DNA from 2 places in the Devosia sp. LjRoot3 genome. Region 2 is predicted to be linked to the other one. Evidence: predicted binding sites of a transcription regulator. Region 2 holds the regulator's gene; the other holds the start of a gene.

Region 1 (5,075 bases), 150 kb from region 2:
TTCGAGCACATGGACCTTGTCATTGAGGACGAGGCGGCCGTGGGAAAAGCCGAGAGCATCGCCGGCCAGCATCACCTGGCCGGAGAGCTCGGCGGGAACGTTGAACAGCGGGCTGTTTTCGCTCGTCTTGCGCCAGAGCTGGCTCAGCGCGTCTAGGCGTGTGGTGGTAATGCTGATGTCGCCGTTGAAACCGGCGACGCCGCTATCGTTGCGCAGGGCGCCGGAGAGGTTGACCTTGGTGCTGCCGGGCAATTCGGCCTCCGCGCGGGAAATCGTCCAGATATCGCCATTGGTGCTGGCATCGACGCGCACGTTTCGCAGCGCAGCGCCGCGCAGCCCGATTTCGGCGAGATCGATGCCGATCTCGCCCGGAATGGGCGGCAGCGGTGGCGCGGGCAATTCGCCCAGCAGGCGCACCAGTTCATAGGGCATCAGGCTCGCGTCTTCCTCGGCATCGCGCGGCGGCAGGGTGAAGACACCGCCTGACACCACCGCCTCGAAGGAGGTGCGCGCACCGAGTTGAATACTGGCCGCCCCGGTCAGGCGCATGCCGGCCCGGTTCTCGTCGGGCAGCAATGTGTAGCCATTGAGCACGATGCGGTCGGTCGAGGCCGTGACCTTGCTCTCGAGCACCAGATTGCCGCGGATCTGCTCGGCCCGCTCTGCGGGCGGCGGCGCCTGCTTCAGGATCATCGTGCCGTCGAATTTGGGCGCCTGCCCCGTGACAAGGGCGCCATCGAGGGTCAGCGAGCCACGGCCGCCGACCTCGGCGATGAAGGCAGAAACGCGAGCTGAGCCGACGTCGTCTACCACGCCGCTATTGAGCCGCAAACTGTAAGCCGTGCCGTCGCGGGTTGCGCTGCCCTGGAACTGGAACGGCCCGGCAAAACTGCCAAGCCGCAGGTCGCCATTGATCGCGGAGAGTTCGTAGGTCGAGCCCGAGCGGCGATCGGCCAGCGTCAGGCGACCGTTCTCGATGCGGGCCTGATCGAGTGCTACGCCCCCGCCGGCCCCCGAGAGATCGACGCCGCTCGTGAGAAGGCCGTTTTCGTCGAGTTCGAAGGCGATAACGGGCGATTTGAGGATGAGAGCCGAAAGATTGTACTGGTCGCGCAGGAAATCCATCAGCGCGAACTGCGCTTCAACGGCGCCAACCGTGGCGGCGGGTCTTTCGGCAGGACCGATCACGACATCGGAGAAGGCCAAACGTGGCGCGGGCAGCAGGGCAAAATCGATATCGCCGCGAATGGTGACTTCGGTGCCGAAGACGCCTTCGGCCAACAGCTCCATGCGATCGCGGTAGTCGCCCCATTGGATGAAGCGCGGCGCGATGAAGGCACCGGCGAGGGCCAGGATCGCGATAATACCGACGATGATGTAGATCCGATTGAGCACGGCTTCTCGAACTGCCTGTCAGATTCCTGGCGCGAGTGTAGGGACTTGCTGCCCCCGTGCAAGTGCGCCGGACACGAATCCTGCGCAAGATTCCGACATGAGAATCCAATCGGTTCAAATGATAACGGCCGGACTTTCGTCCGGCCGCTCATTATTCGTGTTGAGGCGTCTTATTCGAGGTCGATGGACCAGAAGAAGGTCTCGCCCGAGGAGTCATCAACGCCGTCATTGTCGGTGATGACATAGCCCTTGCCGCTGCTGTCCACGGCAAAACTTTCGACCTTGTCGACAACGTAGCCATTGTTGGAAGCAAGGTCCGGGATCAGGTCGCGGACCAGTTCCTTGGTCACGACTGGCAGCTCGCCGCCGAGTTCGGCACCGACGAGTTCGGCAACCGGCACGCGGTAGATGGCCTTGAGGCCGGCCTTGTCGGCGATCTGATTGTCGCGTTCGACGATATAGGCGTAGTCACCATGAACGGTGATTTCGCTGAGACCAACCCAGCCACCTTCCGGCGCGGCTTCGAGCGGGTAACGGACGGCAGCCCATTCCTTGGTCGACGGCTTGTAGGAGAGGAGCTTCACAAAGCCCTTCTCGTCATCGCCCCATTCGCGCTGCATGGCGACCCAGAGGGTCAGTTCGTCGCCCGAACCGATAGCGGCGACGCCTTCGGCGCCAAAGCGCTTCTGGCCAGCGAGGAGATCAACCGGGAAACCGACTTCGGCGAGGATCGCGCCTTCGGCATCAACATGGATCAGCGCGTGCGGCACGAGCTTGTCGCTGTCGCCTTCATTAGCGAGCCAGAAACCGCCTTCGCCATCGAGGGTAATGCCTTCGAGATCGAGCTTCTGTGCGGTTTCACCCTTGCGCGTGACGACGGTCTTCTTGACGATGCGAGCCGGGTGAGCGGTCGCGTCGATTTCGAAGATTGCCGGGGCGCCATAGAGGACGCTGTCGCTGACGGCATAGAGAATGCCGGGCTTTTCAGCATCGGCAACGGCGCCGGAAATGGCAGCCCAGCCGATCGGGTGACCGTCTTCGCCCAGCTCGGAGACGAGCTGCGGATAAGCGGCTTCGCCCTCGGAGAGTTCGTAGACCATGACATGCGAACCGGCGAGGCCGTCAGCACGAAGGTCGACTTCGTTGGCGGTGGCGAGAAGGTTACGCTCGGGAATGGCAACGAGGCCTTCCGGCGAGATGCCCGAGGGGATCGACTGGACGAATTCCGGCTCGGCGCCAGTGTCCTTGTAGACGGCGATCAGCGAGGCGCGTTCTTCGGCGATGAAGATGTACTGGGTGTCGCCAAAAGTCGCGACTTCGAGGCCTTCCGGCTCGACGCCCTTCTTGTTACGGAAGTCGGGATAGTGACCGAGCTGGGCAGCGTTCACATCGAGCGCATTGCCCGAGTCGAAGGCAACCGAACCATCGCGATTGAAGATGGTGAAGCCGCGCGAACCGCCGTTCCAGTCGCCTTCATTGGCAACCACGAGACGATCGTTGTCGAGCCACTTGACGGCGTCGGGCTCACGCGGAACGACCTTGTTCTCGCCCGAGAAATCGATCTTGCCGTCGTTCTTGGTGTCGACGCCGGCAACGCCGGTTTCGCCAGCTTCGAAGCCGCCGGTGACAGTGGCAGTCTTGGCGTCGATGATAGCGATGTAGTTGTTTTCCTGGAGGGTGACGGCAACTTCGTCATTGTCGTTGAAGGCGACGAATTCGGCTTCGGCATCTTCCGGAGCGATGGCGGCAATGCCGGTCAGGTCGACTTGTCTGATGCCTTCGGCAGTAACGGCACCATCGGTCAGCGTCACGATGGTCAGGAAACCGGTGGGAGCCTGCGGAATGGCGCCATCGTTGACCTCTTCATCGCGCTGGTTCTCGATGGCGATGGCAAGGATGGTGTTGTCCTTGTTGTGCGCGATCGAGTCAGGCTGGCCGCCGAGATCGAATTCACCATCGACCGACTTGCCGGCGATGTCGACTACCACGAGCTTGCCCGACGGCGCGGTGAGCTCTTCGGTGGTGTTGACGGCCACATAGGCCTTGCCGCCGATGACGGTGACGGAAGTGGGCTCGCCGCCCATATCCATGTAGCCACCTGCCTTGGGGGCCGAAACGTCGGTGATGTCGACGAAACCGATGCCACCATTGGGGCTATCGGAGTAGATCAGCGTCAGGCCGTCGTCTGTGGCAGTGATGATTTCCGAAGAGGTGCCTTCGGCTTCGGGCGCGTTGAGCGCAACCGGGAAACTGGAAACACGGTTGAAGTATTGGGCAGCATTGGCCGAAACAGTCGAGGCCAAAAGGGCAGCAGTCAGTGCACCCAGCAAACGTGGCGTATTCATGTGAGGTCCCCCTATGAATGGGCCCTCGCATAGAGGCGTGCCAAGACTCCTCAGTGACAGTCACATGACAGATCGGTGACGGCAGCGCGTCCTATACATCGCGGCGTCGGAACCCTATATTGCGAACGAGAACAAAATAAGATTCGTCAATCCCGCGCAGAGCGCCCCGCCCTGGCCCGCCGCGATGGAAAGGCCCTCAATGCCCGGTGAAACCCACCCCCTGCCCCGCCCCCAAGGCGGCCCGATCACGAGCCAGCTCAACCGGCGCGAGCAGGTCGACTATTTTCGCGGCCTCAATGCCGAGCAACGTGATGCAGTTGAGACGACAGAAGGACCTTTGCTGGTCCTTGCAGGAGCCGGCACAGGTAAGACCCGGGTCCTGACGACGCGGATCGCACATATTGTTCGGCAAAGACTTGCATGGCGTAACGAAATTCTCGCGGTGACCTTTACGAACAAGGCCGCCAACGAGATGAAGCAGCGCATAGAACACTTCGAACCCGACACGACCGGGATGAAATGGGTGGGCACTTTCCATTCAATTTCGGCTCGACTTCTACGACAGCACGCCGAACTGGTTGATCTTCAGCCATCGTTCTCGATCCTCGACACTGATGACCAGCAAAGAGTGATCAAGCAGTTGCTGGCGGTAGAGAACATCGACGAGAAACGTTGGACGGCTCGCGGCTTCGCCAGCATGCTCGACAACTGGAAAAATCGCGGCTGGCTGCCCAAGGATGTTCCCGACGCCGAAAAGCACGCGTTTGCCAACGGGAAGGTGCCCAACCTTTATGCCGACTACCAAGCACGCCTAAAGACCCTGAACGCTGTCGACTTCGGGGATCTTTTGCTCGAGTGCATTAGACTGTTCCGCGAAAACCCCGAGGTGCTCTCGAAGTATCACCAGCAATTCAAATACATCCTGGTCGATGAATATCAGGACAGCAACACGGCCCAGTATCTGTGGCTGCGCCTCCTAGCGCAGGGGAAGCCCGCTTCTGAAGCCAATATCTGCGTGGTGGGCGACGACGACCAATCGATCTACGGCTGGCGCGGCGCTGAGGTGGATAACATCCTCCGCTTCGAGAAGGATTTTCCCGGCGCCAAGGTCATCAAGCTCGAACGCAATTACCGTTCGACGGCCAATATCCTCAAGGCCGCATCGACACTGATCGCCCACAATGAAAGCCGGCTCGGTAAGACCCTGCACACCGACATCGCCGAGGCCGGCGAGCCGATCTCCTTCACGCAGGTCTATGACTCCGAGGAAGAGGCGCGCACGGTCGGCGAAGAGATCGAGCAATATCAGCGCCTCGGCGAGCCGCTGAACTCGAT
Region 2 (5,075 bases):
GGCGGGCCTCTTCGAAGAAGTGAAGGATCGCCTGCAGGAGCCCGGCACCGGTCTCTCCGGCGGCCAGCAGCAGCGCCTCTGCATTGCCCGCGCCATCGCGGTCGGTCCGGAAGTGATCCTCATGGACGAGCCCTGCTCGGCCCTCGACCCGATCGCCACCGCCGTCATCGAAGAGCTGATCGACGAACTGCGCGAAAACTACACCATCGTCATCGTGACCCACTCGATGCAGCAGGCAGCCCGCGTTTCCCAGCGCACCGCCTTCTTCCACCTCGGCAACCTGATCGAACAGGGCCCGACCGAGGACATCTTCACCAATCCGGTGAACAAGCAGACCCAGGACTACATCATGGGCCGCATCGGCTGATCGCGGAACGAGGAACCAACATCATGCCCAATACCGCATCCGATCACATCGTCTCGTCCTTCACCGACGAACTCAACGCCCTGGCCCAGACCATTGCCGAAATGGGTGGCCAGGTCGAAGTCGCCATCGAGAACGGCACCAAGGCCCTTCTCAAGCTCGACCGCGAGCTGGCTGACCTCACCATCATCGCCGACCAACGCATCGACGACATGCAGCGCAAGATCGACGACATGTGCGTCTCGATCATCGCCCGCCGCCAGCCCATGGCCTCGGACCTGCGTTCGATCGTCACCGCCATCCACGTCGCCAACGACCTGGAACGCGTCGGCGATATGGCCAAGCAGCTTGCCCGTCGCTCGCTGAAACTCGAAGGCATCAACCTGCAGCCGACCTTCTACAACGGCGTCAAGAACATGACTGCCCTTGTCCTGCGTCAGCTCAAGGACGCCCTCGACGCCTATGCCAACCGCGACGCAGCCGCGTCGGTCGAAGTGTGCAACCGCGACGACGAAGTCGACGCCATGCACACCTCGCTGTTCCGCGAACTTCTGACCTACATGCTGGAAGATCCGCGCAACATCACCACCTGCACGCATCTGCTGTTCTGCGCCAAGAACCTCGAACGCATCGGCGACCACGCGACCAACATCGCCGAACGCGCCTACTACCTGCAGACCGGCAAGCAGCTGACCGCTGACGTGCAGGAACTGCACCGGACCCAGATCAAGGCATAGCCACTCTCGCCTTGTAACTACCCCAAACCAGCCACCATTTTCCTCAGGGGGCAGCAGAGGAAGATGGTGGCAAAAACAATGAAATGACGGCAGCATGCGGCTGCCGATCGATGGAGCACGCCTATGCCCGCGACCATTCTCGTTGTCGAAGACGAGGGCGATATCGCCATTCTGCTGCGTTACAACCTCGAAGCCGAGGGTTTCCGCGTCGTCACCGCTGAAACCGGCGACGAGGCCCAGCACGCTATCGCCGAAAAGCTGCCCGACCTGATCCTGCTCGACTGGATGCTGCCCGAAATCTCCGGCATCGAACTCTGCCGCCGGCTCCGCGCCCGCGAAGAAACCTCGCGCATCCCGGTGATCATGCTCACCGCCCGCGGTGAAGAAGAAGAACGCGTCCGGGGCCTCTCGACCGGCGCCGACGACTACGTCGTAAAACCCTTCTCGGTCCCTGAGCTGGTTGCCCGCATCCACGCCCTCCTCCGCCGCGCCAACCCCAATCTGGTGACCGCAGCGCTGAAGGTCGGCGATCTCGAACTCGACCGCACCACCCACCGCGTCCGCCGCTCCACCCGCGACGTGCACCTGGGCCCCACCGAATATCGCCTGCTCGAATATCTCATGCGCCATCCCGGCCGCGTCTATTCGCGCGAGCAGCTTCTCGATGGCGTCTGGGGCAATGACGTCTATGTCGACGAGCGCACCGTCGACGTCCATATCGGCCGCCTCCGCCGCGCCATCAATCGCGGCCGCGAAAACGACCCGATCCGCACCGTCCGCGGCGCCGGCTACGCCTTCGACGAACGCTTCGGCCAACCAGCCTGAAGCCGCAAACTCGTTTATCTCAGCCTATCCCCGTAGCCCTCATGGTGAGGTGCGAAGCGCAAGCGTAGCCTCGAACCACGAGGGCGTGCCCCGATGCCTGGGTGCCACGCCCTCGTGGTTCGAGGCTTTACCCTGCAAGGCACCTCATCATGAGAGCCACTGCGAGATCGCGCCCTCACGCACCCGTTAACGTTTCGCTAACGATAACATTGCCTCCTCCCTCCAAAGCAGGGTAGCAAGGTCCGTCGGGGCCGAAAGGGTCGTGACGCCTCGATTGCCCAGTTCAGGACCGCCTCGCACATGACACCAGCTTTCCTCGTCACCCACTCCGGTGGTTTCCATGCCGATGAATTGCTGTCGAGCGTCATCCTGACCCGGCTGTTCCCCGCTGCCGAGATCGTGCGCAGCCGCGCGCCGGAGTGGATCACCCCTGCCCCCGATCGCATCATCTACGATGTCGGCGGCGCTTATGACGCCGAGGCCCGCATTTTCGATCACCACCAGCGCGGCGCACCGCTGCGCGACGATGGCCAGCCCTACAGTTCCTTTGGCCTTGTCTGGAAGCATTTCGGCCGCGACTACATCGCCTCCTTCGATGTTCCCGCTGAGCATGTCGAAAGCGTGCATGCCTCGGTGGATGGCAATCTCGTCCTGCCTATCGATCTCGTCGACAACGGCGCCGCCAGCCCCTCGGGTCCGCTGGCCGGCCTGTCGCTCTCTTCGCTCCTCGAAACCCTGAAACCTGACTTCGACGACCGCGACGCCGAGGCCGATCAGCAGGCGTTCCACAAGGCACTCATCATCGCCCGCAGCTTCGTCGAGGCGGCCGTCGCCCGCAGCGCGGCAAAGCTCCGCGCCGAGGCCCTCGTGACGAAGGCGATCGAGGCCACCGGCCCCGGTCGCGTGCTTGAACTGCCCATGGGCATGCCCTTCCGCGCCGCCATCGTGAAGGCCGGCGCCGATCACCTGCTCTTCGTCGTCCATCCGCGCGACAAGGACTGGTGCCTCACCGGCATCCGCCGCAGCGACGAGGGTTTTGAGCTGCGCGCCGATCTGCCCGCCGCCTGGGCGGGTCTCACCAACCATGATCTGGAAGTCGCCAGCGGCGTCGAAGGCGCCACCTTCTGCCACAACGGCCGTTTCATCGCCGCCGCCAAGACCCGGGCCGCCGCCCTCGCCATGGCCGACATCGCCGTGGCCGAAGCAATCGGCAGCCGCGCGGCCTGAGCGGCCCGGTTTCGGGACAAAGCCATACCTAGGAACAGGTATCTAAGGCGCCCCGGGCAAATCCCGCAGATTGCGACGTGGTTTAGACATCACAACCCCACTTCTCGGGTTGGCAGCGCCGACCGGGCCTGATAACGAAGTGCACCGATCACAGATCGACTCCGCCTGCCATTCATGGAGAAGGCGCACACCAAGTTAGGAAATTTTTTGCAGGTCCAGGTACGCGACAACAATGTCGACCAAGCCCTCCGCGTTCTCAAGAAGCGTCTTCAGCGCGAAGGCGTCTTCCGCGAGATGAAGCTCCGCAAGTATTTCGAGAAGCCCTCGGAAGCTCGCGTGCGCAAGAAGGCCGAAGCCATCCGCCGCAACCGTAAGGCTGCGCGTAAGCAGGCTATTCGCGAAGGTCTGATTGCTGCGCCCAAGCGTCCCGCAGGAAGCTTCGGCGGCCGTCCCGGTTCGGCTCCGCGTTCGCAGGCCTAAAACCTATATCCAGAACTGGTATCCAGTTCGGAACAAGCAAACGCCGGCCATATGGCCGGCGTTTTTATTGGCGCGTCCTGCGCGCCTGGCCGATGGTTTCCATCTGCCGATGCAGGGAGCGGATCTGGTCCGGCCCAAGCGTTTGTCCGCCGATCTTGAGCAAGGCGCCGTGAAGGCTCACGGGCGCTGCCTGTTCCATGGCGAACCGGATGGCCTTGGCGGCCGAGGAAAAGCGCCGCGCACCCTGTGCGAGTGCCGTTGCGGCGTCGCTGCCGAGGAACAGTTCCCCCGGAGCGCTTAGTATATGCGTATTCATTTCAGTCTTTCTTCCGGCCAGAGGCCGGCATTAGCCCGGCGCGAGTCGCGCCAGGGGCGGCATATTCGTGCACGTTATTGCATCGTGATTGTCTCACCCTCGTGACAACAACTGCCACGACCGGGAGATCAACCGACGCAAACCTTGAAGGGTGAGTGCGCTTACCGCTTGTTTACGGCGATGCTGAAGACGCTTGCGCCTTCGACATAGGCCGATTTGGACGCGTCGCTGGGCGAAAGATCGCCCTCTTCGACAACGCGTTCATTGGTCTCGCCGCGCGATTTTACCCGATACAGTACCGGGCCAGTCTCATGTGGGAGACACGAGATCACTTCGCAAGGGCCTGCAGGCCGATTGCTGTGACGCGGGGCGGAGCGCAGGTCGAGCATCTGGCCGACTTTATAGAGGTGAGACATCGAGCGCTCCTTTGGAAACCGGGGCGCAACCGCCCCGGCCAAACTCAAACACTAGCGTTTTCAGAAAGAGGCGAACCGCCTTCCGGTTTGAAAACGCTGCACAGCAAAGCCTGGTACACGTCGCGACCTCGAGGAGATCGCGATACGCGTCTTAGGCGAGCTGCACGTTGATTGCGGATTCACGACCGTCACGACCCTTTTCGAGGTCGAAGGTCACCTTCTGGCCGTCGGCAAGGCTGGAAATACCAGCACGTTCCAGCGCAGAAATGTGGACGAAGGCATCCTTACCGCCGCCATCGGGCGAGATAAAGCCGAAGCCCTTGGTCGAATTGAAGAATTTCACGGTGCCGTTGATCATTGGCGTCCTCATGAATTGGCTCGAAGCGGTGCAAGCGAGCGGTTCCCCTGCAGCAACATGCTACAGAAGCCTATTAACGTTTGCAGTTCGGAAGGAAAGCCAAGCAACCGGATCGGCCGGCAGGGTCAGTTCGCCAACGGGGGCAGAAAACGTATTCTCCAATAGTCTACGTCAAATGCGCCAAAGTCAAGGCGCGTGCGCCAAGCGCCCCGGCTGGCCCCGCTCAAGCCCGCTTGGCCCGCTGCACCAATGCATCGAACTGCTGCAGGAAGTTAGAGCGGTCCTTTGCCGAAAAAGCCGCATTGAACCCCCGGCTTTCCCCGGTTTCGCGCAGGTGCTGGTTCAGGTCCCG

What was found. Region 2 encodes PhoB, which activates phosphate uptake and scavenging genes when phosphate is short. Its sites were predicted from a motif close to TGTCATNNANCTGTCAT; they were not measured.
Region 1: ACSQ2A_RS11265 (esterase-like activity of phytase family protein) is a predicted target of PhoB. The motif match lies at 3,794-3,810, and genes of this name have one in related genera.

The regions. Positions count from the first base shown of each region.
Region 1 covers NZ_CAXUPK020000003.1:51,498-56,572, forward strand. The annotation lists gene ACSQ2A_RS11260 (AsmA family protein) at 1-1,395, opposite strand, end outside; gene ACSQ2A_RS11265 (esterase-like activity of phytase family protein) at 1,566-3,740, opposite strand; gene ACSQ2A_RS11270 (ATP-dependent helicase) at 3,940-5,075, shown strand, end outside.
Region 2 covers NZ_CAXUPK020000003.1:198,056-203,130, forward strand. The annotation lists gene pstB (phosphate ABC transporter ATP-binding protein PstB) at 1-367, shown strand, start outside; gene phoU (phosphate signaling complex protein PhoU) at 391-1,101, shown strand; gene phoB (phosphate regulon transcriptional regulator PhoB) at 1,225-1,926, shown strand; gene ACSQ2A_RS11925 (MYG1 family protein) at 2,227-3,153, shown strand; gene rpsU (30S ribosomal protein S21) at 3,361-3,633, shown strand; gene ACSQ2A_RS11935 (hypothetical protein) at 3,698-3,949, opposite strand; gene ACSQ2A_RS11940 (hypothetical protein) at 4,111-4,365, opposite strand; gene ACSQ2A_RS11945 (cold-shock protein) at 4,517-4,723, opposite strand; gene ACSQ2A_RS11950 (YaiI/YqxD family protein) at 4,947-5,075, opposite strand, start outside.